DNA from 4 places in the Dactylosporangium sp. NPDC051087 genome. Region 2 is predicted to be linked to each of the others. Evidence: riboswitches for the same ligand, from Rfam matches in the RefSeq annotation. Region 2 holds a riboswitch; each other region holds the start of a gene.

Region 1 (7,282 bases), on a different contig from region 2:
TGGTGGCCCGCCGCCCGTCGAGCAGGCCCGCCTCGGCGAGCACGAACGCGCCCAGGCACAGGCCGACGACGGTGGCGCCCTCGGTGTGCGCGCGGCGCAGCAGGTCGAGGATGCCGGGCGCGACCGGGTCGCCGCCCGGCGGCCGCCACCCGGGCACGACGACGACGCCCGCGGTGTCCAGTTCGGCCAGGTCGTGCGGGGCGGTGATCGCGATGCCCGCGGTCGTCGACAGCGGACCCGGGTGCTCGCCGGCGGTCAGCAGGCGGCAACCGGCGACGCCGAACACCCGCGGCGCGACCGCGACCTCCAGCATCGGCGCGCCGTCGCCGATGAGCACCCCGACCGTCGCAGCGTCCCGAGCCATGGCTTGATCGTATCGGCGGATGGCGTTCCAGCCACTGACCGTCGTGCGCGGGCGCCGCGAGACTGGCCGGCATGACCTTCCAGATCCGCCGGTTCGGCGGCCCGACCGCGGTGTTCACCTACGGCGGCCGCACGTTCATCACCGACCCCACCTTCGATCCGCCCGGCGACTACCCGCTCGGCACGCGCGTGCTGACCAAGACCGCGCCCGCGGCGGGGACCCCGGCCGACGCGGGCGCCGTCGACGTCGTGCTCCTGTCCCACGACCAGCACCCCGACAACCTCGACCACTCCGGCCGGGTTTTCGCGGCGTCGGTACCGGTGGTGCTCAGCACCCCGTCGGCGGCGGCCCGGCTGGGCGCCGGCACCGTCGGGCTCGACCCGTGGACGCACGCCGACCTGCCCCGTCCCGGCGGCCGCCAGGAAGGAGAAGGGCACCGGGGTCGCCCGCGCGGGGACGTCCGGGTCACCGCCGTCCCCGCGCAGCACGGACCCGACGGCACCGAGCACCTCACCGGCCCCGTCACCGGCTTCGTCCTGCAGGCCGAGGACCAGCCGACCGTCTACGTCAGCGGCGACAACGCCTCGCTGCGGGTCGTCGCCGCGATCGCGGAGCGGTTCCCGGTCATCGACGTGGCCGTCCTCTTCGGCGGCAGGGCCCGCACCGCGCTGCTCGGCGACGCTGACCTGACCCTCGGCGCCGCCGGCATGCTCGAGGCGGCCCGGCTCCTCGGCGCCACGACCGTGCTGCCCGTGCACGTCGACAGCTGGGCCCACTTCACCGAGGGCATCGAGGACGTCCGCGCCGTGTTCGGCGCCGCGGGTAGCGCGCACCTGCTGGGGTAACCGGCAGGGGTGCTCATCGCCCACGTCAGCGACCTCCACATCGGGTCGCAGCCGCCGGACCGGTTCGACCGCGTCATCTCGTACCTCGGCGGCCTCCGCGGACCGCTGGACGCCGTGCTCGTCACGGGCGACATCGCCGAGCACGGCGCCGAGGCGGAATACGCGGCGTTCGACCGGCTCCGGCGGCTCGGCGTGCCGGTCCTCGCGCTGCCCGGCAACCACGACGACCCCGCCGCGTTCCGGGTCGACCGCGCCGAGACGGTCGCGGGGGTGCTGTTCGCGCTGTGCGACTCGTCCGTGCCCGGGCGCGCCGAGGGCCGGCTCGGCGACGACACCCTCGAATGGCTCGACGACACGCTCGCGGCGACGGCCGGCACGCCCGCGTTCGTGTGCTGCCACCACCCGCCGGTGCCGGTCGGCAAGCCCTCCGCCGACCGGGTCCGCCAGCTCGGCGCCGGCCGGCTCGCCGGGATCATCGGCCGGCACCCCGGCGTCCTCGCCGTGCTGTGCGGTCACGTCCACAGCGCCGCCGTGAGCACGTTCGCCGGCGTGCCCGTCATCACCGCGCCCGGCGTCGAGTCCACGATGCTGCTGCCGTGGGAGCCCGGGGACCGGCCCGAGCCACCGCCGGCGCTCGCGTTCCACCTCGTCGAGGACGGCCGGCTCACCACCCACTTCCGGACCGTGACGCCGTAAGCTCGCAGGTGGCATGAACTGATGCGAGGTGCCCCGGAAGGGGAGAATCGGGAAGCCGGTGTGAATCCGGCACGGGCCCGCCGCGGTGATCGGGGAGCTGCCGTCCAGGCGCATCCTCGCGGTGCGCGGTCACTGGCCCGAGGGCTGGGAAGGCGGACGGTGCAGGCGTTGATCCGAGAGTCCGAAGACCGGCCTCGCGATCACCGGCCGTCCACCTGGGCGGCCTGAGCAGCGGGAGCCTGCCCTCATGAGCACCGACCTGTACGACGTCGTCCACCGCCGCCGCGACGTGCGCGGCCAGTTCACCGGCGCGCCGATCCCCGGCGACGTCCTCGACCGCGTGCTGAGCGCCGCCCACGCCGCGCCGAGCGTCGGGCTGTCGCAGCCGTGGGACTTCGTCCTCGTCCGCGACCCCGGCGTGCGGGCCGCGTTCCACGAGCACGTCCGGGCCGAGCGGGACACGTTCGCCGCGACCCTCGACGGGCCGGCGGCCGCGACCTTCGCCCGGATCAAGATCGACGGGGTGCTGGAGTCGACGCTGTCGGTGGTCGTCACGTACGACCCCTGCCGCGGCGGGCCCGCGGTGCTCGGACGGCACGCGATCGCCGATGCCGGGCTCTACTCCGTCTGCCTCGCCATCCAGAACCTGTGGCTGGCCGCGACCGCCGAGGAGCTCGGGGTCGGCTGGGTGTCGTTCTACCGCGAGCCGTTCGTGCGGGACCTGCTCGGCATCCCCGACGGGATCCGGCCCGTCGCGTGGCTGTGCCTCGGGCCGGTGACGCACCTGGAGGCGGTGCCCGACCTCGAACGGCACGGCTGGCGGCGCCGGGTCTCCCTCGCGGAGGCGCTGCACCACGACCGCTGGTAGCCGGCGAGCACCGGGCCGGCGCGCTCCGACCGCACACTGGAGAACCGCGCACTGGAGAACCGCGCACTGGAGAGCCGCGCACTGGAGACCGGCGGGCCCACCTGTCGATTTCGGCGCCGCGCCGATCGTCGTCAAGGTAAAAGGACCCCGAGCGAACAGGACGGACCATGGCGAAGTACCTCATCCTCATCTACGGCGACGAGCAGCGCTGGGACGCCGAGACCGAGCAGGAGCGGCACGAGAAGGGCGAGGGCCACCGGGCGTTCGCCGGCACCGCGACCGTGCTCGCCGGGCACGAGCTGGAGTCGTCCTCGACGGCGACCACGCTGCGCGGCGGCCCGATGATCACCGACGGGCCGTTCCTGGAGGCGAAGGAGGCCCTCGGCGGCTTCTACGTCATCGACGCCGCCGACCTGGACGCCGCGATCGCCGTCGCCTCCCTGCTGCCCGAGCTGTCCTCGGGCCACGGCGGCGTCGAGATCCGCCCGATCGTGGACCACGACCGGCCGGAGCACGGGTGACCGCCGGACCACCGGTGGGCATCGCCGAGGTGCACCGTCGCGAGTGGGCCAGGGTGCTCGCCGCGACGGTGCGCGTCACCCGCGACCTCGACCTCGCCGAGGAGTGCGTCCAGGACGCGTTCGCGCGGGCGCTGCACACCTGGCCGGCCACCGGCGTTCCGGACCGGCCCGGCGCGTGGCTCACCACCGTCGCCCGCAACCGGGCGCTCGACGTGCTGCGCCGCGAGTCCGCGCTGCGCCGGGCGCTGCCGCTGCTGGTCACCGAGGACGTGACGCCAGGGCCGGGGGAGGACGACGACCGGCTCCGGCTCATCTTCACCTGCTGCCACCCGGCGCTCTCCCGGGAGGCGCAGGTCGCGTTGACGCTGCGCCTGGTGTGCGGCCTGACGACGGCCGAGGTGGCGCGGGCGTTCCTCGTGCCGGAGCCGACGATGGCGGCCCGCGTCACCCGCGCGAAACGGAAGATCAGCGCGGCCCGCATCCCGTTCCGGGTGCCGTCGCCGGACGACCTGCCGGAGCGCGTCGGTGCCGTCCTCGACGTCATCCACCTCGTCTTCACCACCGGTCACGCCGCGCCGGTCGGCGACACGCTGGTCCGGCAGGACCTGGTCGACGCCGCGATCGCGCTGGCCCGGGTACTGCGGCTGCTCGTCCCGCACGACGCCTCGGCCACGGCCCTGCTGGCGCTGATGCTGCTCGTCGACGCCCGCAGGGAGTCCCGCGCCGCCGGCGGCCGGCTGGTCCTGCTGTCCGAGCAGGACCGCACCCGCTGGGACACCCGGCAGATCCGCGAGGGCACCGACCTGCTGACCGCCGCGCTGCGCCGGCACCCGCCGACCCGCTACGCCGTGGAGGCCGCGCTCGCCGCCGTCCACGCCGAGGCGCCCTCGTGGGAGGCGACCGACTGGCCGCAGATCGTCGCGCTGTACGACGTCCTCCTGCGCCTCTGGCCGTCGCCGGTCGTCTCGCTGAACCGCGCGGTCGCCGTCGGCCTGCGCGACGGGCCGGCGGCGGGCCTGGACGCGCTGGCACCGCTGCTCGGGGTGCCGGAGCTCGCCACGTACGCCTACCTCAGCGCCGTGCGGGCCGACTTCCTGCGGCGGCTGGGCCGGTTCCCGGAGGCCGCCGACGCGTACACCGAGGCCCTGGCGCTCACCGGCAACGACGTGGAGCGCGCGTTCCTGGAGTCCCGTCTCGCCGAGGTGCGCTGAACGGGTTCACCCGCGGGACCACCCTGCGGGGCGCCCGTCGCGGGGTATGTGTGCTGCTCACCCCGCCGACCGGCCGTGAGGAGCACACCATGCCTGTCCGCGACCCGATCCCCCCGCCCGCCGGCCGTCACGCGACCGGGAGGTCGGTGCCGGTCGCCGGCCCCGGTGGCCCGCCGGTCCCACCCGCCCCAGGCGGAACACCGCAGCGGACCGAACGGGCCGAGCGGACTGAGCGGGCCGAGCGGACTGAGCGGACCCAGCCCGGGAGCGGGCCGGAGCGCGTCAGCGGGCGATGAGGTCGTTGGCCGAGCGGAGGACCGGCGCGGTGCGCCAGGCCGGGTCGTCGGCCGGGGGCAGCGCGCCGCCCGTGACGCGCAAGGTCACCGATTCGCCGGGCAGCAGGGTGACGAGCTGCTCGTCGACCGTCGCGGCCGGGTCGAGGCGGTCCGCGAACAGGGCCAGGTCGCGCACGAACGTCCGCGCGGTGACCGAGACCTCGGCGCCGTCCGCGGTGGGGCGGACCACGACGTCCGCCGCCGCGGCCGGGTAGGCGAGGTCGGCGTCCTCGGCGAAGCACCACACCGCGCGGTCCGGGCCGGCGTCGGCGACGATGAGCTCGGCGGCGGCGTCGCCGGCCGTGGTCAGGTCCGCCGGCAGCGGCAGGGTGACCGCGCCGCCGGCGGGGACGTCGACGGTCAGGGTGCTCTTCGCGTGCAGGTCGCCGGTGAAGCTGATCCGGCGCACGTCGACGTGGGCCTGCCACGGCGTCGTGGCGTCGTTGACGGCGACCAGGGCCGGTGCGCCGTCGCGCGGCTGCAGGGTGAGCAGGCGTTCGCCGTACACCCGCCGCAACGCGAACCAGAGCGGCTTGCGCCGGCCGTCGCCGTCGACGGCGGACCACGACGTGACGGGCCAGTTGTCGTTGAGCTGCCACAGGATCGTGCCCATGCACAGCGGGCGCAGCGACCGGAAGTGTTCGATCCCGAACGAGATCGCGCGGGCCTGGTTGAGCTGGGTGGCCCAGTGCCAGTCGTCGAACGACGACGGGGCGGGGAAGTGGCCGGTGAGGCCGCGGGCGAGCTTGCCGTTGCCGTCGCCGGCCTTCTGGTGGTGCAGGACGCCGGGTGACGTGGGCGTCAGCGGGTCGTCGGACACGGCGCGGCGCAGCGTGGCGTAGGCCGGCGGGGCCTGGAAGCCGAACTCGGCGAGGAACCGCGGCCGGTAGGTGGCGTAGTGCCGGTAGTCGTGGGTGTTCCACACGTCCCAGATGTGGGTGGTGCCGTGTGCGGGGTCGTTCGGGTGCACGCCGGCCGTGCCGGAGTAGGGGCTGCCCGGCCAGTACGGGCGGGTCGGGTCCACGGCCCGCACGATCCCCGGCAGGACGTCCAGGTAGTAGCCGGCGCCCCAGGTGCGGCCGTCCAGGGCCGCCTGCCAGTCCCAGTCGTGCCAGCCCCAGATGTTCTCGTTGTTGCCGACCCACATGACCAGGCTCGGGTGCGGCATCAGCCGCTCCACCTGCTCGCGCGCCTCGGCCGCGACCTCGGAGCCCAGCGGCTCCTCCTCCGGGTAGGCGGCGCACGCGAAGAGGAAGTCCTGCCCCACGAGCACGCCGAGCTCGTCGGCGAGGTCGTAGAAGTCGTCGCTCTCGTACCGCCCGCCGCCCCACACCCGCAGGTAGTTGACGCCGGCGTCGACGGCCTGGCCGATCCGGGCCGCGTAACGGTCCCGGTCCACGCGGGTCACGAACGCGTCGTCGGGAATCCAGTTCACGCCGCGGACGAACACCGGGGTGCCGTTGACGACGACGGTGAACGCGGTGCCGTCGGCGTCCGCCGTGGTGTCGAGCTCCACGGTGCGGAACCCGATCCGCCGCTGCCAGAAGTCGCCGCTGGACAGGGAGACGGTCAGGTCGTACAGGGCGGCGTCGCCGTGCCCGCGGGGCCACCACAGCCGCACGTCCGGCACCGTGACGGTCACGACCGTCTCCGTCTCGCCCGCCGCGAGGTCCGCCAGCACCGTCATGCCCGCGACCGACGCCGTCACGGTCAGCGGGTCGTCCGCCGCCCGCTCGACGGTGACGTGCACGTCGACGCGGCCGGTGCCGCCGGTGACGCTCACCTGCGGCCGCACCGACGCGAGCCGGGCCACGGACCAGGACTCCAGGCCGATCGGCTGCCAGATGCCGGCGGTGACGAGGGTCGGGCCCCAGTCCCAGCCGAAGTTCGACGCCATCTTCCGGATGTACTGAAACGGTTCGTCGTAGGCGTTGGGCCGCTCGCCGAGCGCGTCGCGGACGGCGTGGGCGTAGTCGTACGCCGAGTCGAAGCGCACCTCCAGGCGGTTGCCGGTGGGGCGCAGCACCTCGCGCACGTCGAAGCGGTAGCCGCGGTGCATGTTCGCCGTCCGGCCCAGCTCGACACCGTTGAGCGTGACGGTCGCCACCGTGTCGAGGCCGTCGGCGACCAGGTCGACCCGGTCGCCGGTGGCCTCGCCGGCGTCGAACGTCGTCTCGTAGACCCACGGGGTCCGGCCGATCCAGGCCAGGTCCAGCTCGTTGGCGTCCAGGTAGGGGTCGGGGATCAGCCCGGCCGCGAGGAGATCCGTGTGCACGCAGCCCGGCACCGAGGCGGGCACGGACGCCGGCACGGGAGCGTCGGGCGAGGGCGTGCGCAGGGTCCACCCGGAGTGAAGGGGACGCAGGACTGGCATGTGGGGTGCTCCCGTGGTCACGACCGACTGAACCGGATAAGTACGCGAAGCATGACCCTAAGTTGGTG
Region 2 (6,320 bases):
TCCAGACCGCGGCCGAGCTGATCGGTGAGGAGCCGCAGTACTCGCGGCTCGCCGCCCGGCTCCTGGCCGCGTACGTCGACAAGGAGGTCCGCGGCCAGGGCGTCGCCAGCTTCAGCCAAGCGGTCCGGTACGCGCACCAGCAGGGCCTGATCAGCGACGCCACCGCGGCGTTCGTGGCCCGTAACGCCCGTAAGCTCGACGACGCCGTCGACCTGGACGGGGACCTGCGGTTCGAGTACTTCGGGCTGCGGACGGTCGCCGACCGGTACCTGCTGCGCCATCCGCAGACGCGGCTGGTGGTGGAGACGCCGCAGTACTGGCTGCTGCGCGTCGCCTGCGGGCTGTCCACGACGCCGGCCGAGGCGATCGGCTTCTACCGGCTCATGTCGTCCCTCGCGTACCTGCCGAGCTCGCCGACGCTGTTCAACTCCGGCACCGCGCACACCCAGATGTCGTCCTGCTTCCTGGTCGACTCGCCCCGCGACGAGCTGGACTCGATCTACGAGCGGTACCACCAGGTCGCGAAGCTGTCGAAGTTCTCCGGCGGGATCGGCATCTCCTGGACGCGGGTCCGCGGCCGGGGCGCGCTCATCCGCGGCACCAACGGCAGGTCCAACGGGATCGTGCCGTTCCTGAAGACGCTCGACGCCGGGGTCGCCGCCGTGAACCAGGGCGGCCGGCGCAAGGGCGCCGCGTGCGTGTACCTGGAGCCGTGGCATCCGGACATCGAGGAGTTCCTGGAGCTGCGGGACAACACCGGCGAGGAGTCCCGGCGCACCCACAACCTCAACCTGGCCAACTGGATTCCGGACGAGTTCATGCGCCGGGTCGAGGCCGACGCCGACTGGTCGCTCATCGACCCGTCCGACGCGCCCGAGCTGCCGGACCTGTTCGGTGCGGAGTTCGACGAGGCGTACCGGGCGGCGGAGAAGCACGCCGTGAAGACCGTCAAGGCCCGTGACCTGTACGGCCGGATGATGCGCACCCTCGCGCAGACCGGCAACGGGTGGATGACGTTCAAGGACCGCTCCAACGCGCTGTCCAACCAGACCGGGACGCCCGGCAACACCATCCACCTGTCGAACCTGTGCACGGAGATCCTCGAGGTCAACAGCGACGACGAGACCGCCGTGTGCAACCTCGGCTCGATCAACCTCGGCGCGCACCTCACCACCGACAGCGCCGACGGCGTGGACTGGGACAAGCTGCGCGCCACCGTCCGCACCGCCGTGGTGTTCCTCGACCGGGTCATCGACATCAACTACTACCCGTCGGCGCAGGCCGCCGCGTCGAACCCGCGCTGGCGACCCGTCGGGCTCGGGCTGATGGGCCTGCAGGACGCGTTCTTCACGCTGCGGTTGCCGTTCGACTCACCCGCCGCCCGCGAGCTGTCCACCCGCGTGCAGGAGGAGATCTACCTCACCGCCCTCGAAGCATCGGCGGACCTGGCGGAGCGGTTCGGGCCGCACCCCGCGTACGCCGAGACCCGCGCCGCCGGCGGCGAACTGCATCCCGACCTGTGGGGCGCACCCACCAGCGGTGCGCGCTGGGCCGCGCTCCGCACGAAGGTCGCGGCCACCGGGCTGCGCAACTCGCTGCTCGTCGCGATCGCGCCGACGGCGACGATCGCGTCGATCGCCGGCTGCTACGAGTGCATCGAGCCGCAGGTGTCCAACCTGTTCAAACGCGAAACCATGTCCGGGGAGTTCCTGCAGATCAACACGTACCTGGTCCGCGAGCTGAAGGCGCGCGGGCTGTGGACGACCGAGATCCGGGAGCAGATCAAGCGGGCCGAAGGCTCGGTGCAGGACGTCGCCGCGCTGCCGGCCGAGGTCCGCGAGCTGTACCGCACCGCGTGGGAGCTGCCGCAGCGGGCGCTGATCGACCTCGCCGCGGCCCGCGCCGCCTACATCGACCAGTCGCAGTCGCTGAACCTGTTCATGAGCGCGCCGACGATCGGCAAGGTCTCCTCGATGTACCTGTACGCGTGGAAGGCCGGCCTGAAGACCACGTACTACCTGCGGTCCCGCCCTGCTACCCGCATCCAGCAGGCCACCGTGGCCGTCAAACCCGTCGCGTCCGTCCTTCCCGCCGTCCTGCCCGCTGTCGCGGTGCCCGACGCCGACGCCCTGGCGTGCTCCCTGGAAAACCCCGAAAGCTGCGAGGCATGCCAGTGACGACCATTCCCGCCCCACGCATCGGGACCCGGCACATGCTGCTGGACCCCGGCATGGACCTGACCCTGCGGCCGATGCGGTACCCGCAGTTCTTCGACCGGTTCAAAGACGCGATCAAGAACACGTGGACGGTCGAGGAGGTCGACCTGCACAGCGACCTCGCCGACCTGTCCAAGCTGTCGGCGGCAGAGCGGCACCTCGTGTCGCGGCTGGTCGCGTTCTTCGCCACCGGCGACACCATCGTCGCGAACAACCTCGTGCTCAACCTGTACCAGCACATCAACAGCCCCGAAGGACGGCTCTACCTCTCCCGGCAGCTGTTCGAGGAGGCCGTGCACGTCCAGTTCTACCTGAACCTGCTCGACACGTACGTCTCCGACGAGACCGAGCGGTTCGAGGCGTTCGCCGCGGTGGAGAACATCCCGTCGATCGCGCGCAAGGCGGAGTTCTGTTTCCGCTGGATCGACTCACTCGGCGAGCTGAAGGAGCTTCGCAGCAAGGACGACCGGCGGGCGTTCCTGCTCAACCTGATCTGCTTCGCCGCCTGCATCGAGGGCCTGTTCTTCTACGGCGCCTTCGCCTACGTCTACTACCTGCGTTCCCGCGGGCTGCTGCACGGCCTCGCCTCGGGCACCAACTGGGTGTTCCGCGACGAGTCGATGCACATGGCATTCGCGTTCGACGTCGTGGACACCGTACGGGCGGAAGAACCGGACCTGTTCGACCCGCAGCTGGAAGCTCAGGTACGGCAGATGCTGTCCGAGGCGGTCGAGTGCGAGGTGCAGTTCGCCGCGGACCTCCTGGAGCAGGGCGTGTCCGGCATGTCCCTCGCCGACATGCGCGAATACCTGCAGCACGTCGCCGACCGGCGGCTCGCCACGCTCGGCATCGCGCCGCTGTACGGCAGCCGCAACCCGTTCGCGTTCATGGAACTGCAGGACGTCCAGGAACTGTCGAACTTCTTCGAACGCCGGGTGTCGGCGTACCAGGTGGGCGTGACGGGCACGGTCACCTTCGACGACGACTTCTGAGCCGCGGGTGCGCTGCTGTCCTGTCCGGCACCACCGTGCAGGACAGCAGCGACCATGTCGCGGCCGGACGATCTTGGATGCCCCGGTCCCGCACGCCGCCGGGCACCCGTACGATGGCCGGCAGTGCTGGTTCGCCTCGTTCGCAAGGACGGGGCGTCGTAAGAGGGAACCCGGTGCAAGACCGGGACTGCCCCGCAGCGGTGAGTGGGAACGACCGCCGTCAACAAAGCACTGGACCGCGAGGTCTGGGAAGCGACGGCCAGTAGGAGGCACCTGTCGGTGCCGCGCCCGCGAGTCCGAAGACCTGCCCGCACTGCGTACACCGCCGGTGTGCGCCGCCGGCGACCCCTCGGGAGGGTCAGGGCGGAAGCCGGGTGTGCCCTGTCTTCCCCTTCCCGAACGTCGCCGCGACTTCGAGGGAAGGAATCCCTGTGGTGAGCACCGCATTCGGGCAGAGCACCGTCCTGGGCTATCCGCGCATCGGCGGGAACCGGGAACTGAAGAAGGCCGTCGAGGCATATTGGGCGGGTCGCATCGACGCGGCGACCCTGGACGAGACCGCGGCAGGGCTGCGCGCGGAGGTGTGGCAGACCCTGCGCAACGCCCGGCTGGACGCGATCCCGTCCAACACGTTCTCCTACTACGACCACGTCCTGGACACCGCCGTCGCCGTCGGCGCGATCCCGGCCCGGTTCACCCGGCTCGGCCTGTCCGACCTGGACACGTACTTCGCGATGGCCAGGGGTGTCGACGCCGAACCGGCGCTGGAACTGACCAAGTGGTTCGACACCAACTACCACTACCTGGTGCCGGAGATCGACGCGGACACCGTGTTCGAGGCCAACCCGGTCAAGGCCCTCGGCGAGGTCGCGGAGGCCGGCGCCCTCGGCATCGCCACCCGCCCGGTCTTCGTCGGCCCGGCCACGTTCCTGCTTCTGGCGAAGGGTGCCGACCCGTTCGCCCGCCTCGACGACCTCGTCGAGGTGTACGCACAGATCCTCGCCGTCCTGGCCTCGACCGGCGTGCGATGGGTGCAGCTGGACGAGCCTGCGTATGTGGCGGACCGTACCCCGGCGGAGATCGACGGGCTGCGCCGCGCCTACGCCCGCCTCGGTTCGTTGACCGATCGGCCGCAGCTCTTCGTGGCCACCTACTTCGGCGAACTCGGCGACGCCCTTCCGGCGCTGCTGAGCACCCCTGTCGAGGCGATCGGTCTGGACCTTGTCGCCGGCCCCGGTGACCTTCAACGCCTCGCCGCGTCAGGGCCTCTGGTCGGCAAGACGATCGTCGCCGGACTGGTCGACGGTCACAACATCTGGCGCACCGACCTCCGTACCGCCGCAGTCCGAGGCGCTATCGTCTCCGCCCTGGCCGACCACGTCGCCGTGTCCACGTCGTGCTCGCTGCTGCACGTGCCGGTCGACCTGTCCGTCGAGACCCGGCTCGACCCTTCGCTGCACGAACGGCTCGCGTTCGCCCGGCAGAAGGTCGACGAGGTCGTCCTGCTCGGCAGGGCGGTCCGCGACGGCACCGCCCACCTGCCGGCACCGCTACCGCCGATCCCGGCCGACTGGCACAACGCATCCGTCCGCGACCGCCTCGCTGCCCTCACCCCGGCGGACCGGCGCCGCGGCCCGTACGCCGTCCGGGCCCGGGTCCAGCAGGAACGGCTGCGGCTGCCGGACCTGCCGACCACCACGATCGGGTCGTTCCCGCAGACCGCCGACCTGCGCAAAGCCCGCGCCGAACTGCGCGCCGGCACCCTGGATGCCGCCGGCTACGCCGACCGGATGCGCGACGAGGTCCAGCACGTCATCCGCCTGCAGGAAAACCTCGGCCTCGACGTCCTCGTGCACGGCGAACCAGAACGCAACGACATGGTCCAGTACTTCGGCGAGCAACTGTCCGGGTTCGCCGCCACCGACCACGGCTGGGTCCAGTCGTACGGGTCCCGCTGCGTCCGCCCACCGATCATCCACGGCGACGTGGCCCGCAAGGCACCGATGACCGTCGAGTGGTCCACCTACGCGCAGTCACTCACGCCGAAACCGGTCAAGGGCATGCTCACCGGCCCGGTCACGATCCTCGCCTGGTCGTTCGTGCGCACCGACCAGCCCCTCGCCGACACCGCCGACCAGGTCGCCCTCGCCCTGCGCGACGAATGCCTCGACCTCGAAGCCGCCGGGATCACCGTCATCCAGGTCGACGAGCCCGCTCTGCGGGAGACGCTGCCGCTGCGCAAGGCGGACCAGAAGGCGTACCTCGACTGGGCCGTCGGCTCGTTCCGTCTCGCGACCAGCGGCGTCGACGACGGCACGCAGATCCACACGCACCTGTGCTACTCCGAGTTCGGTGAGGTCATCACCGCCATCGACGCGCTGGACGCCGACGTCACCAGCATCGAGGCGTCCCGCTCCAAGATGGAGGTCCTCGACGACCTCGCCGCCATCGGTTACAGCCGCGGCGTCGGCCCCGGCGTCTGGGACATCCACTCTCCACGCGTCCCGTCCCACGACGAGGTCACCTCCTCGGTGCGCCTCGCCGCCGCCGGGGTCCCGGCCCACCGCCTGTGGGTCAATCCCGACTGCGGGCTGAAGACCCGCGACTACCCCGAGGTCGAGGCATCACTGCGGCACCTCGTCGCAGCCGCCGCCGAAGTACGCGGCAACTAACGACCCGCATTCAGGGCGGGCGCCCCACGTCGCGGCGCCCGCCCGCACCGTCCACGCACGAGATCACACGTCGGACCGGCTGCGGTCCTTGAGACGGTCGCGTTCTACGAGCAGTGCGGGTGGCAGCAGCTGAGTACGGCTGCCGGTAGCGTCATCTACGCGTCCACGCTGTGTCCACCGACGACCAGCTCGCCGCTGATGAGCACTTCGCCGGCGTTCGATGGTGGCGGCTCTCCGGTCGCTCAGGCGATGCGGCTGCTCGCCACCATTCTGGGTCAGGACCTGGAGACCGGACCGGACGGCACGCTGCGGATCGCCCAGCGGGTGGCCACGGACCGGGTCATCTCCACCGTCGACCCCGAGGCCCGGCACGGACACAAGACCAACCACCGCGGTTTCGACGGCTACAAAGGCCATATCGCCGTCGACCCCGACAGCGA
Region 3 (7,282 bases), on a different contig from region 2:
CGCCCGGTGGGTGAGCAGTCGGGCGGGCGAACGAGGTTGGCGCGAAGGGTTCCGGCAGCTCAATGCGCGAGAGGTCAGCCAGGGCGAACCAGGCCGGTGCGCGAGCGGTCAGACGAGCGAACACGGTCGGGCAAGTGCGAGCGTTCAGACGGCCGAGCGGGTGAGCAGTCAGCGGGGAGAACGCACGTCAGGGCCGCCGGCCGTCGGACGTGGGAGCGGCCGGGTGGGCGAAACGAGGAGATGTTCCATCGACCGGGTCGAGGCGCGGCAGTCCGTCTGAGCGCCCCTGCTACACGCTGCACAAGGTCTCCGCCGGGCTGCTGGACATCAGTGCGCAAGGGGCCAGTAGCCCAACGCGTGAGAGGTCGGCCGGGAGAACGACGTCAGCGCGCATGCGGCCGGACAGCCCGGTGCGCGCGGCCAGCCGGGCGAGTACACGTCAGCTTCGCCAGCAGCCCGACGTGCGAGCCGTCCAACGGTGCGGACCAAAGGATGGCGGCAAGCGGCCGGGCAGCTCGCCGCGTGTGCAGTCAGACCAGCGAACACGGTCATGCGTGCAAGCGGCCGGACGGCCCGGCGGGCGGGCAGCCGGCCGGGCGGGCGACGTCAGGTGCTCAAGCGGTCAGTGCGGGGCAGTACTTCGTCGCCTCGGTGGTGGCCTTGTCCAGGGTTGCCTCGAAGTTGCTGTTGGCGAAGTTGTCCGCGGCCAGGATCTTCGAGAAGGCGGTGACGAAGTTCTGCAGCGCGGCCTTGGCCTGCGGGTCCGTGGCCTTGGCGAGCTCGGCGTTGACCGCGGTGTTGAGCCGGTCGATGACGACCTGGCCCTTCGCCTTGGCGGTGGCGAGGGCGGCCTGGTCCTCCTTGACGCTGGCCATGAGGACCTCGCCGAGGATGGCGGTGAGCTCCTCCTTCTCCTTGTCGTATGCCGCGATGACGCCCTTGCACACGGCCTCGGTGTTGGCCTTCACGTCGGCGGGTTGACCAGCGCCGGCGCCGGCCCCGGCGCTCGCAGCGACAGAGGCGGAAGCGGACGCGGCGGCGGAAGCGGCGGGGGCGGACGAGCCGGCCGCCGACGTCGAGCCCGGGTCCGAGGTGCAGCCCGCGGTCAGCGCGACCACAGCGGACAGGGCCAGGATGATGCGTCGCAGCTGCATGTCTTCAGTGCTCCCAACGTGCTCTCCTACCAAAGCGACCAGAGCATACTTGCGACCACCGACATTTCCCCTCTCGTGGTGCGGTGTACCACAGGGGCGCGTACGCTCCCCGCTCGTGACTGTTGACATTGCAGCTGAGACCCCCGGCGATGTTGAGGCCGAGGAGACCGTCGGTGAGCTGAACGACGGGCCGTCGGTCATCTACACCGCATACTTCACGGCGGCGGAGGAGCTGGTTGAGCACATCCGGGCCGCGGACGTGCTCAACCTGGGCTTCCGGGTCGAGTCCTACCTGGTGACCCCGGAGGACGCGGCGGACGCCAGTCAGATCGAGTTCGAGTTCACCCTGCTCAGCGAGCTGCCGGTCCGCGGCGAGTAGAGGTCTGCCACGGCCTGGGCGGCGGTCCGCAGGGCATCGCGGACCGCCGGCGGGTCGAGGACCTCCACGCGGGTGCCGAGGCCGAGCAGGCTCCCGACCGCGTGTGACGGTCCGGCGAACGCGAGCCGCACGACCGTGGTGTGGCCGTCGTCGGCCGGGTCCAGGTGGCGGGCGAGCAGCCGGCGGACCATGGCGACCGAGTCCGGCGCCGCCGCCGCGACGACGGGCAGTGGGCGCGGCCGCTCCTGCACCTTGTCCCGCAGGGTTGCCCAGGCCGTGTCCAGGTCGAAGCCGGCCGGCAGGACCGCCGGTGACGGCAGGGCCGTGCAGGAGTGCACGCGCGACACCCGTACCAGGGCGGGCTCCGACGTGATCAGATACCAGATCCCGGCCTTCGCCACGAGGCCGGCGGGTGCGACCGTGCGCTGCGAGCGGGTGCCGTCGCTGTCCTGGTAGTCCAGCGACAGGTGGACGCCGCGCAGCAGGGCGTCGTGGATCTGCGGGAGCAGGGGGACGGGCTCGCCGGAGCGCATCCATGGGTCGACGTCGACGATGACGTGCCGGCGGCCCTGGGCCAGGCCGCCACGCAACGCTTGACCGCCGGCGCCGATGATCTTCTCGATGGCGGTGTCGAGGGCGTCGCCGAGGCCGAGCTCGCCGGCGAGGCGGGACTGCCCGACGGCCAGGCCCGCGCCTTCCGCCCGGCTGAGGTTGGCCAGGCCGGAGCGGTACGTGTCGAGCAGGCGGATCCCTCCGCCTCGCCCCTGGGCGGTGTACACCGGGATCCCGGCGGAACTGAGCGCCTCGACGTCGCGCATGACGGTGCGCACCGACACCCCGAGCCGGGCGGCCAGGTCCGGCGCCGTGGCGACATCGCGGGCCTGCAGGAGCAGGACCAGGGACAACAGGCGGTCGGCGCGCACCCGTCGAGAGTATCCGCGAAACATGACAACAGGTGTCTTGTTCAACGGCGCATGCTGCGGGGCATGCAGGCACACATCACCGGCCCGTACGACATGGCCAGGCAGAACGAGTACTTCGGTGGCTGGACGCGGCCGGTCGGCGACGACCGCACGATCGTCATGGCGTTCCCCGTCGAGGGCTGGACCCACTCCGCCGCCGTGCTGCTGCGGCAGACGGCGCCGGACACCGTCACCGGGCAGGGCCCGCAGGACGCGTGGCAGCAGGCCCTGGCGGTGCTGTCGCTCGACGTCGACGGCAGTGGATACGCGCAGGTCGGCGAGCGTGACCCGGTCCTGGGCGAGCTGCAGCGGCGGCACGCGCACCTGCGGCCGGTGTTGTTCCACTCGCCGTACGAGGCCGCCTGCGCCTTCATCATCGCCCACCGGATGCGCGTCGAGCAGGGCCGGGCGATCCGCCAGCGGATGGCCCGCGACCACGGCGAGGCGTTCGAGATCGGCGGCGTCACCGCGCACGCGTTCCCCTCGCCGCAGCAGCTGCTGCGCATCACCGACATCCCGGGCGTAAATGACGAGAAGGTGCGCCGCCTGCACGGCATCGCGGAGGCGGCCCTCGAAGGCCGGCTGGACCGCGCCCGGCTGCGGCGGCTGCCGGTCGAGGAGGCGCTCGCCGACGTGCGCCGGCTGCGCGGTGTCGGCGACTTCTTCGCCACCGCGATCGTGATGCGCGGTGCGGGGCTCGTGGACTCGCTGCCGGGCGACGAGCTCACGATGTCGGGGATGCGCCGCCTGTACAGCCTGCCGGCCACCCCCTCGGCCACCGACATCGCCCGGGTGACCGACGCCTGGCGGCCGTACCGGATGTGGTGCTCGGTCCTCGTGCACGCCTCGGAACGCCGCGCCCGGCAGGGGTAGGCGGCGGGCCGCTACGATGGCCGCGTGGTGATCTTCGGCTGGGGCTGGCGGGTGAAGCACCTGCGCACGCTGACCCTGCGCTGCCCGCACTGCGGCAACACGGTGGCGCACCCGCTGTACAAGCGGACTCTCAAACTCTCGTTGTTCTTCATCCCGCTGATCCCGCTGCAGGTCAAGCACACCGTCCAGTGCACCGCCTGCGCCACCCAGCGCGACGTCGACCCCGCCCGGGTGCACTGAGCGCCTCGGTCAACCCGCCGGCAGCGCCCGGGAGGCCGGTGACACCCGGGCGACGGCGAGCAGCAGCAGGCCGCACGCGGCGACGAGGACCCAGCCGGGCCGCGACGCCGCGGCGTGGCGCACGGGGGCGGCCCCGCGACGAGACCACCGGCGACGGCCATCCCGAGGGCCGCGCCGAGCTGCCGGGCGGTCGACGTGATGCCGCCCGCGACCCCGGCCCGGGCAGCCCGGCCACCGCCGTGTTCGTGATCGGCGCGTTGGCGAAGCCGACCCCGACGCCGAGCAGCAGGGAACGCCACGAGGTGGCGGAGTCCGAGACGAGCGTGTCGCACTGGTTCGGTCCGGCGGGGGAGCAGGCGGTGGAGATCCTGCACCTGTTCGGGCCGCAGGGAGAGAAACCCCGCACCCGCACGTGACGGCGGAGCCGATGGCCCCGCCGTCAGTGGAGAACCGGTGGATCAGACGGCGACCGGCTGCGCGGCGACCGCGTTCGCCGCGCGCTGGCTGCGCTCGGTGAGATACCCGAACAGCAGGCCGAGGGTGGCCCAGTTGACCGCCTGGGTGCCCAGCGAGGCGAGGCGGAACTTCCACAGCAGGATCGGGGCGAACCCGTCCGGCACCTCGTTGACCGCCGGCAGCAGCGCGATCGCGACACCGACGACGACCACGCCACCGATGACCGCGGCCGTCGCCGCGTTCCAGGTGCCGTAGCGGGCCTGCAGCGACCGGGTCACGACGGCGACGCCGATCACGGTCGCGACCCCGATGACGATCATCAGGAAGAACAGCCCGGTGCGCTGCTGCAGCGTGTCCGGGTTGCCGGTGGCCGGCGGGTTGGCCGGGTACTTCAGGAACGGCACGAGCGCCACCCCGACGAACCCGGCGAGGGCGACCAGCCCGGCGGTGGCCCGGGCGCTGATCCGCCCGATCCGGCCGAGGGTGATCGCGACGGCGATGGCGAACAGACCGCCGAGTGCCACCCCGTAGACGACGGAGGCGGTGGCGAGACCGACGGTGCTCTGCACACCGCGGCTGACGAGCTCGTGCTCGTGCTCACCGGCGGGCAGCTGCGCCGCCTGGGCCTCCTCGAACGCGATCGCGTCGTTGATCGGGCCCTCGCCGAACAGATAGGCGAACAGGAACGCGGCGACCCCGGCGACGGCACCGGCGATCATCCCGCGAACCAGAAGGGTGCGGGCGTTGAGCATGTCGGCTCCCCGTCTCAGTGGCAGGGGAAGCCGAGCAGGTGCCGCCCGTCGTGGACGAACTCGTGCACGGTCTCACCGGCGATGACCGAGGTGATGCCCTGCTCGGCGCCGACGAAGTAGAGCAGGACGACGGCGAGCACGACGCCGAACGTCGCCCACGGCAGGATCTGCCGCAGCGGGATCGGGGCCGGTGCGGCGGCCGGGGTGGGAAGAGCCGAGATCGATGCCATCTGTGCAGCCTCCTGCGGGATTTCGCGTCCCATCGAGCGTTGTCGTGACAGTGGCCGGGTCTGACTCCCACGGGTGCGTGGTTACAGCGGCGCGACCGTGCCGGGCTTGCACCGGCTTCCGTTCACTGTCACGTTTCGTTTCGGACGGTACGGACGGCGTACCGGTGTGTCAATCGAAGCGACCCCCGACGGACCCCTCCGGTGCTGATCAGCGGGGGTCCGGCGAAAGGCGAAGGTGATCAACTTCTCGCGGGCGGCAGGGCGGCGAGGTCGGTGCCGACCTTGTGCAGGCCGTCGAGCCGCCGGTCGAGGTCCTTGCCGCCGGGGCTGAGCAGCCCGTCGTACTTCGCCCAGATGGTGCCGCCGCTCGCGGTGAACGCCCACGGGTAGTGCCGGTCGGCGGCCGCGACCACCTGCGGCGCCAGGTCCACCCAGTGCTGCGCGGTGCCGCCGAGCAGCCTGGCGCCCTCCTTGCCCTTGGCCTCCACCGACAGGTTCGGTACCTCCTCCGGCAGGCCGACCAGCAGCCCGGTGTGCCGGTCGTCCTTCTGCGCGTAGTCGAAGACCATGAACGCCCGGCCGCGGTGCGAGCCGGTGACGACCCCGCCCGCGAACGGCTGCGCGCCGGGCCAGCCGAGACGCTCTATCAGCGTCGGGTTGATCCGCTCGTACGTGTGGCCGCGCCGCTTCGCCCAGCGTTTCCGCCCGGTCCGGGCCCGGAACGACGACACCAGCGCGGCGGCCGCGATCAGGGCGAACAGAGTGCCCGCGCCGCCGAGGATCCGGGAGCCCGTGCCGCCGTCGCCGGTGACGTTGCGCAGCCACGCGACGGTGGCCACCACGCCGCCGACGACCAGGAAGAACAGGCGCGTCTGGTACGGCGTGATCACCTGCTGCGGCTCGCCGGCGCCGAACCGGACCACCTCGACCAGGCTCAGGACGAAGAACAGCAGCGACAGCGTGCCGACGAGCAGGGCCAGGTTGCCGGTGAGCCGCCACGACCGGTCCGCGTCGGCGATCCTCTCCGGCGAGTTCCGCGCCGCGAACCGGTCGATCATGTGCTGGTAGGAGCCGCCCTCGTCGCCGCTGCCGCCGAAGACCAGGCATGTGTCGCCGCGCCGCATCGTCTTGCCGTCGCAGGTCGGCGAGTAGTCCGCGATGCGCTGCGCGGACTCCTGCTGCCGCTGCGCCGCCGTGCTGCTGCCGTGCTCGACCATCTGCCATCCGGCCAGCAGGAACACCACTGCCAGGACGATCCGGACGAGAAGCCCCACATGCCGTCGGTTCACGCGGGAATGTATAGCAGCCGATGCCTGCCCTGCGTGCGCCGGTGAGGTCCGGCATCGATGGACGAGCGCTGCCAGGGACCCGCGATCACGCTAGTGTCAGCGGTGTGGGCGTCATGATGGACTACTTCGCCGCCACCGCGCCGGAGCTCGCCGCGCTGGATCTCGACGTCGGCCCCGCCGGCAACGACTGGCCGTTCGTCGACTGCAAGGGCTGGATACTCGAGGTCGAGGAGTTCGCCGCGGAGATCGACGGCCGGGACCCGAGCGAGTTCGGCAAGGACGAGCCGCTCGGCGGCATCCCCGACCCGGAGTATCTGGGGCCGTGGACGGCCAGGATCAACGCGGAGCTCGTCGACACCCTCGCCAGGATCGGCGACGGGCAGATCCGCGACTACGCGGACGAGTATCTGCTGGAGGACTGGGAGGCGGAGCGGCTCATCGCCCTCGCGGGACTGGCCCGGTCGGCCGTCGCCGAGGGGCGGGCGCTCTACTCCTGGTCGTCGGTGTAGCCGGTCACCTACCCCTGGCCGTCGCCGTAGGCCGTCACCAGGAGCGCCCAGAGCCGGTCCCGCACCTGCGGCGGCAGCCGGTGCCCGAGCTCCCGGCGGCGGATCAGCACGAAGCCCTTCGGGTCGCGCGGCCGGCCGGTGCACACGAAGTCGACCGCCTGCGCGGCGAGCAGCGGGTCGGGCCAGGTGCCGGCGGGAGCGTCGCGGATCGCGGCGGTGACCTCCGCCGCGCGCTCGTCGACCCGGTCGATCAACGCGTATTCGTCGCCGTCGGCGGGCCAGCGCTGCGCGCCGAGGTCGATGTCGCGGAAGTCGACGTCGACGAGCTCGGCGCCGGAGAAGTCATTGCCGCGCCACTCATTGTTCACCCGGCCCGGCGGTCCGGTCCACCCGCCGCCTGGAGCGCCGCAGAAGACGGTGTGCCAAATCCGGCCACGG
Region 4 (7,282 bases), on a different contig from region 2:
CAGCCCGACCAGGACCTGGTTGAGCACGACGTCGTTGAGCACGGCGTCGCCCATCCGGCCGGCGAAGCGCGAGGCCAGCGCGCACGTGCGGTCGATGAGCGCCTCGACACCGTCGCGGCCGAGGGCGCGCAGCGCCGCGTACACGGCGAAACCCCGCGCCCGGCGGGAGAACTCCGGATTGTGGTCCATGGCGTCGCGCTCGTCGCCGTGGGCGTGGACGAGATAGGCGGCGCGGACCCCCATGGCCGCCCGGTGCGCGTCGGGGTGCGCGCAGAAGACCAGGCCGGAGTCGTACGGGACGTTGAGCCACTTGTGCGCGTCCGTCGTCCACGAGTCGGCCCGCTCGACGCCGGCGACGAGGTGGCGGTGCCGGGCGCTGGCGGCGGCCCACAGCCCGAACGCGCCGTCGACGTGGACCCAGGCGCCGGCCGCGTGCGCGACGTCGCAGATCTCGCCGACCGGGTCGCAGGCGCCGGTGTTGACGTTGCCGAGCTGGGCGCAGACGATGACCGGCCCGTCCACCCCGGAGAGGGTCTCACGCAGCGAGGCCGGCCGCATCCGGCCCTGGTCGTCGACGTCCACCGGGGTGAGGGCCGCGGTGCCGATGCCGAGGAACCGCAGTGCCCGGTCGATCGTCGAGTGCCGGTCGGCGCCGGCGAGCACCGTGATGCGCGGCGCCCCGTGCAGGCCGCCGGCCTCGACGTCCCAGCCGACCCGGCGCAGCACCTCGTGCCGGGCGGCGGCGAGCGCCGTCACGTGGCTCATCTGCGCGCCCGTCACGAAGCCGACCGAGGTGTGCGCCGGCAGGCCGAACAGGTCACGGAGCCAGCCGCCGGCGACCTCCTCGACGACCGCCGCGGCGGGACCGGCGGCGTAGAGTCCCGCGTTCTGGTCCCAGGTGGCGGTGAGCCAGTCGGCGGCGAGCGCGGCCGGGGTCGCCCCGCCGATGACGAACCCGAAGAACCTGCCGCTCGGCGACGCGACGATCCCGTCCTCGGCGGCCGCGGCGAGCCGGGCGACGACCTCCCGCGCGTCGGTGCCCCCGGCCGGCAGCGGCCCGCCGAGCGCCGCCCGCAGCCGCTCGACGCTCGCGGTGCTGCCGACGGGCCGGTCGGGCAGGCCGGTCAGGAAGCGGGTCGCCTGCTCGTACGCCTCGGTGAGCGGGCCGTGCCAGTCGGGTTGCTCCATGCTTCCCATCCTGTCCGGGACTGCCCGAGGCGGGTCGGCAACTGTCGAGAATCCGAACAGCCTCGCTACTTGCCGTCCTCCAGGTCACCCTCGGTTTCCAGGTACACCTGGCGGAGGGCGTCGAGCGTCGACTGCTCGGGGTGCTCCCAGAGGTTGCGGTCGGCGGCCTCGAGGAGGCGTTCGGTGATGCCGTGCAGCGCCCACGGGTTGGACTCGTCGAGGAACTTGCGGTTCTCGGGGTCGAAGACGTAGGACTCGGCGAGCTTCTCGTACATCCAGTCGGCGACGACACCGGCGGTGGCGTCGAAGCCGAACAGGTAGTCGACGGTGGCGGCGAGCTCGAACGCGCCCTTGTAGCCGTGCCGGCGCATCGCGGCGAGCCAGCGCGGGTTGACGACGCGGGCGCGGAAGACGCGGGCGGTCTCCTCGCTGAGCGTGCGGGTGCGCACGGCGTCCGGGTTGGTGCTGTCGCCGACGTACGCGGCCGGAGCCCGGCCGGTCAGCGCCCGGACGGTCGCGATCATGCCGCCGTGATACTGGAAGTAGTCGTCGGAGTCGGCGATGTCGTGCTCGCGGGTGTCGGTGTTCTTCACCGCGACGCTGATCCGCTTGTACGCGCCCTCCATGTCGCCGCGGGCGGGCAGGCCGTCCAGGTCGCGGCCGTACGCGTAGCCGCCCCAGACGGCGTAGACCTCGGCGAGGTCGGCGTCGCCGCGCCAGTTGCGGCTGTCGATGAGCGGCAGGATGCCGGCCCCGTATGCGCCCGGCTTGGAGCCGAACACCCGCAGCGTGGCCCGGCGCTCGTCGCCATGAGCGGCGACGTCGGCGGCGACGTGGGCGCGCACGTAGTTGTCCTCGGGCGACTCGGCCAGCCCCGCCACGAGTTGCACCGCGTCGTCCAGCAGCGCCACGACGTGCGGGAACGCGTCACGGAAGAAGCCGCTGATCCGCATCGTGACGTCGATGCGCGGCCGGCCGAGCTCGGCGAGGTCGATGGGCGCGAGGCTGACCACCCGCCGGGACGCGTCGTCCCAGACCGGCCGGACGCCCAGCAGCGCCAGGGCTTCGGCGATGTCGTCGCCGGCGGTGCGCATCGCGCTGGTGCCCCACATCGACAGGCCGACGGAACGCGGCCAGTCGCCGTGGTCGGCCCGGTAGCGGGTGAGCAGCGAGTCGGCCATCGCCTGCCCGGTCTCCCACGCGAGGCGGCTCGGGATCGCCTTCGGGTCGACGGAGTAGAAGTTGCGGCCGGTCGGCAGCACGTTGATCAGGCCGCGCAGCGGCGACCCGCTCGGCCCGGCCGGCACATACCCGCCGTCCAGGGCGTGCAGGACCATCGTCAGCTCGTCGGTGGTGCGGGCCAGCCGGGGCACGATCTCCCGAGCGGCGAACTCCAGCACCCGTACCACATCCGGGGAATCGGAAATGTCGGAGATGTCGGTCGTGGGCCAGCCCCGGGACTCCATCTCCGCGACCAGGGCACGGGCCTGCGCCTCGGCTTCGTCAACCGTGACCCGCGCGGTGGAACCCTCCGCCAGCCCGAGCGCCTCACGCAGGCCGGGCAGCGCGACCGCGCCGCCCCACAGCTGCCGGGCCCGCAGCATCGCCAGGACCAGGTCGACGCGCGCCTCACCGGACGGCGCCACGCCCAGGACGTGCAGGCCGTCGCGGATCTGCACGTCCTTGATCTCGCACAGCCACCCGTCGATGTGCAGGATCAGCTCGTCGAACCCGTCGTCGCCGGGCCGGTCGGCCAGGCCGAGGTCGTGGTCGAGCCGGGCGGCCTGCAGCAACGTCCAGATCTGGCCGCGGATCGCGGGCAGCTTCGCCGGGTCGAGCGCGGCGATCGTCGAGTGCTCGTCGAGGAGCTGCTCGAGGCGGGCGATGTCACCGTAGGACTCGGCGCGCGCCATCGGCGGGATCAGGTGGTCGACCAGGGTGGCGTGCGCGCGGCGCTTCGCCTGGGTGCCCTCGCCCGGGTCGTTGACCAGGAACGGGTAGATCAGCGGCAGGTTGCCCAGGGCCGCGTCGGCGCCGCAGGACGCGGACATGCCGACGGTCTTGCCGGGCAGCCATTCGAGGTTGCCGTGCTTGCCGACGTGCACGACGGCGTGGGCGCCGAACTCGTCGGCGAGCCACCGGTAGGCGGCCAGGTAGTGGTGGCTCGGCGGCAGGTCGGGGTCGTGGTAGATCGCTACGGGGTTCTCCCCGAAGCCGCGCGGCGGCTGCACCATGACCACGACGTTGCCCTCGCGCAGCGCGGCGAGGACGATCTCGCCGGCGGGGTCGCGGGACGTGTCGACGAACAGCTCACCGGGCGCCGGGCCCCAGTGCCGCTCCATCTCCTCGCGCAGGTCGTCCGGCAGGGTCCGGAACCAGGTCCGGTACCGCTCGGCGGAGATGCGGACGGGGTTGCCGCGCAGCTGCTCCTCGGTGAGCCAGTCGACGTCCTGCCCACCGGCGGCGATGAGCGTGTGCATCAGCGCGTCGCCGTCCTTCGGGAACCCGTCCGCGCCCACATACCCCTGGGCGTGCATGGCGTCGAGGAGCCGCACCACGCTCGCGGGCGTGTCGAGGCCGACGGCGTTGCCGATGCGGGCGTGCTTCGTCGGATACGCGCTGAGCATCAGCACGATCCTGCGGTCGGCGGGGGCGAGGTGGCGCAGCCGGGCGTGCCCGACCGCGATCCCGGCGACCCGCCCGGCCCGCTCCCGGTCGGCGACGTAGACGGTGAGCCCGTCGGCGTCGATCTCCTTGAACGAGAACGGCACCGTGATGATCCGGCCGTCGAACTCGGGGATCGCGACCTGCGTGGCCGTGTCCAGCGGCGACAGCCCGTCGTCGTTGGCGTCCCAGGTGTCGCGGGAGCTGGTCAGGCACAGGCCCTGCAGGATCGGCACGTCGAGCGCGGCGAGGGCGCCGACGTCCCACGCCTCCTCCTCGCCGCCGGCCTGCGCGTCCGCGGGGCGGGTGCCGCCCGCGGCGAGGACGGTGACGACCAGCGCGTCGGCCTGCCGCAGCGTGTCGAGCAGCTCCGCCGGGGCGGACCGCAGCGAGGAGGCGAACACGGGCAGCGGCCGCCCGCCGGCGTCCTGCACCGCCTCGCACAGCGTCTCCACGAACGCGGTGTTGCCGGCGAGGTGGTGCGCCCGGTAGTAGATGATCCCGACCGTCGGCCCCTCGGCCGTGCTCTCCCTCGGCAGGAGACCCCAGGTGGGCGTGGTCGCCGGCGGGGCGAAGCCGTGACCGGTGAGCAGGACGGTGTCGGACAGGAAGTGGTGCAGCTCGGCCAGGTTGGCCGGGCCGCCCTCGGTGAAGTAGGCGTGCGCCTCGGCCGCGACGCCGGCGGGCACGGTGGAGTGCCGCATCAGCTCCGCGTCGGGCAGCGCCTCGCCGCCGAGCAGGACCACCGGCGCCGGCAGCCGCAGCAGCGTGTCGAAGCCCTCCTGCCAGTCCCGGTAGCCGCCCAGGAACCGCACGACGACCAGGTCCGCGCCCTCGGCGAGGGCGGGCAGGTCCTCCACCGCGGTGCGGGACGGGTTGGCCAGCCGGAAGTCCGCGCCGCTCGCACGGGCGCTGAGCAGGTCGGTGTCGGACGTCGACAACAGCAGGATCACGCCGGGGTCCTCCCTCGGGGTCCGCGCCCCAAGTCGGTCGGGAAAGGTCCGGCGGCGGAGAGTCTCCTGGCTCCCGGATCGGCGCTCGTCCCCGCGCCTTCCCAGGCTCGCGCCCAGTGGCCTCCGTCGGAAACTCGCTCCCCGGTCACAGTGGCGGGACCGCGCCGGACTCTCACCGGCTTCCTCCACACGTCGCCGTTACAGCACCGCCAACTCTGCCGGTCGGCGCAGACTTGAGTCAAGCGAAGCGCTGCGCAGTAGTATCCGGCGCGTGCAGGCTGCCAGCGGACGCGACGCCCCGGACCGGTGCCCCGGCGCCGTGCAGGTCCACCCGGCGGCCGACGGTGGCCTCGCCCGCGTCCGGCTGCCCGGCGGGCGGCTGCCCGTCGAGGGCCTGGCCGTGCTCCGGGCCGCCGCCGCCGACCTCGGCGACCCCGCGCTGGAGCTCACCTCCCGGGGGAACGTGCAGGTCAGGGCGCTGCGGCCGGGCGCGGAGCTGGAGCTCGCCGCGCGGCTGTCGCAGGCGGGGCTCCTGCCGTCGGACACCCACGAGCGGGTGCGCAACATCATCGCCAGCCCGCTCAGCGGCCGCGACGGCGCCGGGCTCGTGGACGTGCGGCCGGTGGTGGCCGCGTTCGACGCCGGCCTGTGCGCCGACCCGTCCCTCGCCGCGCTGCCGGGCCGCTTCCTGGCGACGCTCGACGACGGCCGCGGCGACGTGTCCCCGCTCGGCGGCGACGTCGGCCTCCACGGCGACCGCCTCCTGCTCGCCGGCACCCCCACCACGGCCGCGGCCCGGACCCGCGGTGGCCCGGCCGGCCAGGCCGCGGCCCGGACCTGGGACGATCCCGCCGGGCTGCTGCTCGCGGCGGCCCGGGCGTTCCTGGCGGAGCGCGCCGCGCAGGGCGGCACCGCGTGGCGCCTGGCGGAGCTGACCGACGGCCCGGCCCGGGTCGCGGCCCGGCTGGACGCCACCGTCGAGCCGGGCGCCGGTCGCCACGACGGCGGCGCCGGGCCGGTCGTCGGCCGGACACCGCAGGCCGGTGGACAGGTCGCGCTGACGGTGGTCGTACCACTCGGGCTGCTGACGCAGGAGCAGTCGGCGGCACTCGTCGCGGCCTCGCCGGGAGAGATCATCGTCACGCCGTGGCGGACCGTCGTGGTGCCCGACGTGCCGGTCGATGAAGCTGGAGCGGTCGAGACCCTGCTGACGGCGGCCGGGCTGGTCACCGACCCCGCCTCGCCATGGGTCGGGGTCACCGCGTGCGCCGGCCGCCCGGGCTGCGCCAAGGCCCTCGCCGACGTGCGGGCCGACGCCCGGGCCGCCGTCGCGGGTGGCCTCGACCACGCGCTGCCGGTGCACTGGATCGGCTGCGAACGGCGCTGCGGCGCACCGAAGGGAAGGCACGTGGAGATGCTCGCGACCGCCGACGGCTACCAGGTCGTGTCGTGACCGGCCCGGAGCGCAGCGGAGTGGCTGGTCACCATGGGTGCAGTCTCGGGGCGCGGCGGCGCCGGAGCGCAGCGGAGGTGACGTCGTGACCGCTTACGACTACGTGAAGGACGGTGCGGAGATCTACCGGCGGTCGTTCGCGACGATCCGCGCCGAGGCCGACCTGTCCGGGCTGCCCGCCGACGTCGCCCAGGTCACCGTCCGCATGATCCACGCGTGCGGGATGGTCGACCTGGCCGCCGACGTGGGGCACGGCGGCGACGTGGTGCGGCTCGCGCGCGCCGCCCTCCGCGACGGTGCCCCCGTCCTCTGCGACGCCGAGATGGTCGCCTCCGGCGTCACCCGCGCCCGGCTGCCCCGCGACAACGAGGTCCTGTGCACGCTGCGCGACCCGCGCGTCCCCGCCCTCGCCGAGCGGCTGGGCACCACCCGCAGCGCCGCCGCGCTCGACCTGTGGGGCGACCGCCTCGGCGGCGCCGTCGTCGCCGTCGGCAACGCGCCCACGGCCCTGTTCCGGCTCCTCGAGATGATCGCGGCCGGCGCGCCCCGGCCCGCGGCGGTGCTGGGCATCCCCGTCGGGTTCATCGGCGCGGCCGAGTCGAAGGTGGCGCTCGCCGCCACCGACCTGCCGCACCTGGTCGTGCACGGCCGCCGGGGCGGCAGCGCGATGACGGCCGCCGCCGTCAACGCCATCGCGGACGAGAAGGAATGACCACAGTGGACAGTGCAGCGGTGACGGGTCGGCTGTACGGCGTCGGGCTCGGCCCCGGCGACCCCGAGCTCGTGACGGTCAAGGCGGCCCGGATCGTCGCCGCCGCGCCCGTCGTCGCGTTCCACAGTGCCCGCCACGGGCGCAGCATCGCGAGGTCGATCGCCGAGCCGTACCTGCGCGAGGGGCAGATCGAGGAGGCCCTCGTCTACCCGGTGACCACCGAGGAGGTCCGCGACTACCGGGCCCTCATCGAGGAGCACTACGACGCGTGGGCGGCCCGGCTCGCCGCGCACCTGGACGCCGGCCGGGACG

Evidence for each region. A riboswitch is a leader RNA that binds a small molecule or an ion and turns the genes downstream of it on or off. The one in region 2 is predicted to bind cobalamin.
Region 1: linked by a shared signal. The riboswitch ahead of bluB (5,6-dimethylbenzimidazole synthase) and the one ahead of metE (5-methyltetrahydropteroyltriglutamate--homocysteine S-methyltransferase) in region 2 are both predicted to bind cobalamin.
Region 3: linked by a shared signal. The riboswitch ahead of ACZ6TV_RS16800 (CbtB domain-containing protein) and the one ahead of metE (5-methyltetrahydropteroyltriglutamate--homocysteine S-methyltransferase) in region 2 are both predicted to bind cobalamin.
Region 4: linked by a shared signal. The riboswitch ahead of cobN (cobaltochelatase subunit CobN) and the one ahead of metE (5-methyltetrahydropteroyltriglutamate--homocysteine S-methyltransferase) in region 2 are both predicted to bind cobalamin.

What each region holds. Positions count from the first base shown of each region.
Region 1 covers NZ_JBVJIJ010000020.1:24,931-32,212, reverse strand. The annotation lists gene ACZ6TV_RS33850 (GlxA family transcriptional regulator) at 1-364, opposite strand, end outside; gene ACZ6TV_RS33845 (MBL fold metallo-hydrolase) at 436-1,209, shown strand; gene ACZ6TV_RS33840 (metallophosphoesterase family protein) at 1,219-1,905, shown strand; cobalamin riboswitch at 1,915-2,116, shown strand; gene bluB (5,6-dimethylbenzimidazole synthase) at 2,153-2,773, shown strand; gene ACZ6TV_RS33830 (YciI family protein) at 2,941-3,294, shown strand; gene ACZ6TV_RS33825 (RNA polymerase sigma factor) at 3,348-4,505, shown strand; gene ACZ6TV_RS33820 (glycoside hydrolase family 2 protein) at 4,788-7,214, opposite strand.
Region 2 covers NZ_JBVJIJ010000055.1:35,526-41,845, forward strand. The annotation lists gene ACZ6TV_RS52875 (ribonucleoside-diphosphate reductase subunit alpha) at 1-2,177, shown strand, start outside; gene ACZ6TV_RS52880 (ribonucleotide-diphosphate reductase subunit beta) at 2,168-3,208, shown strand; cobalamin riboswitch at 3,319-3,534, shown strand; gene metE (5-methyltetrahydropteroyltriglutamate--homocysteine S-methyltransferase) at 3,643-5,880, shown strand; partial or broken gene ACZ6TV_RS52890 (transposase) at 6,127-6,320, shown strand, end outside.
Region 3 covers NZ_JBVJIJ010000008.1:69,522-76,803, forward strand. The annotation lists gene ACZ6TV_RS16765 (hypothetical protein) at 615-1,154, opposite strand; gene ACZ6TV_RS16770 (hypothetical protein) at 1,270-1,533, shown strand; gene ACZ6TV_RS16775 (helix-turn-helix transcriptional regulator) at 1,479-2,456, opposite strand; gene ACZ6TV_RS16780 (DNA-3-methyladenine glycosylase family protein) at 2,520-3,368, shown strand; gene ACZ6TV_RS16785 (zinc-ribbon domain-containing protein) at 3,393-3,608, shown strand; gene ACZ6TV_RS16790 (hypothetical protein) at 3,854-4,024, shown strand; gene ACZ6TV_RS16795 (CbtA family protein) at 4,067-4,816, opposite strand; gene ACZ6TV_RS16800 (CbtB domain-containing protein) at 4,831-5,046, opposite strand; cobalamin riboswitch at 5,082-5,227, opposite strand; gene ACZ6TV_RS16805 (hypothetical protein) at 5,286-6,335, opposite strand; gene ACZ6TV_RS16810 (hypothetical protein) at 6,440-6,844, shown strand; gene ACZ6TV_RS16815 (hypothetical protein) at 6,853-7,282, opposite strand, start outside.
Region 4 covers NZ_JBVJIJ010000020.1:260,634-267,915, reverse strand. The annotation lists gene ACZ6TV_RS34930 (pyridoxal phosphate-dependent decarboxylase family protein) at 1-1,188, opposite strand, end outside; gene cobN (cobaltochelatase subunit CobN) at 1,254-4,805, opposite strand; cobalamin riboswitch at 4,845-5,040, opposite strand; gene ACZ6TV_RS34920 (precorrin-3B synthase) at 5,077-6,258, shown strand; gene ACZ6TV_RS34915 (precorrin-8X methylmutase) at 6,344-6,970, shown strand; gene ACZ6TV_RS34910 (precorrin-2 C(20)-methyltransferase) at 6,991-7,282, shown strand, end outside.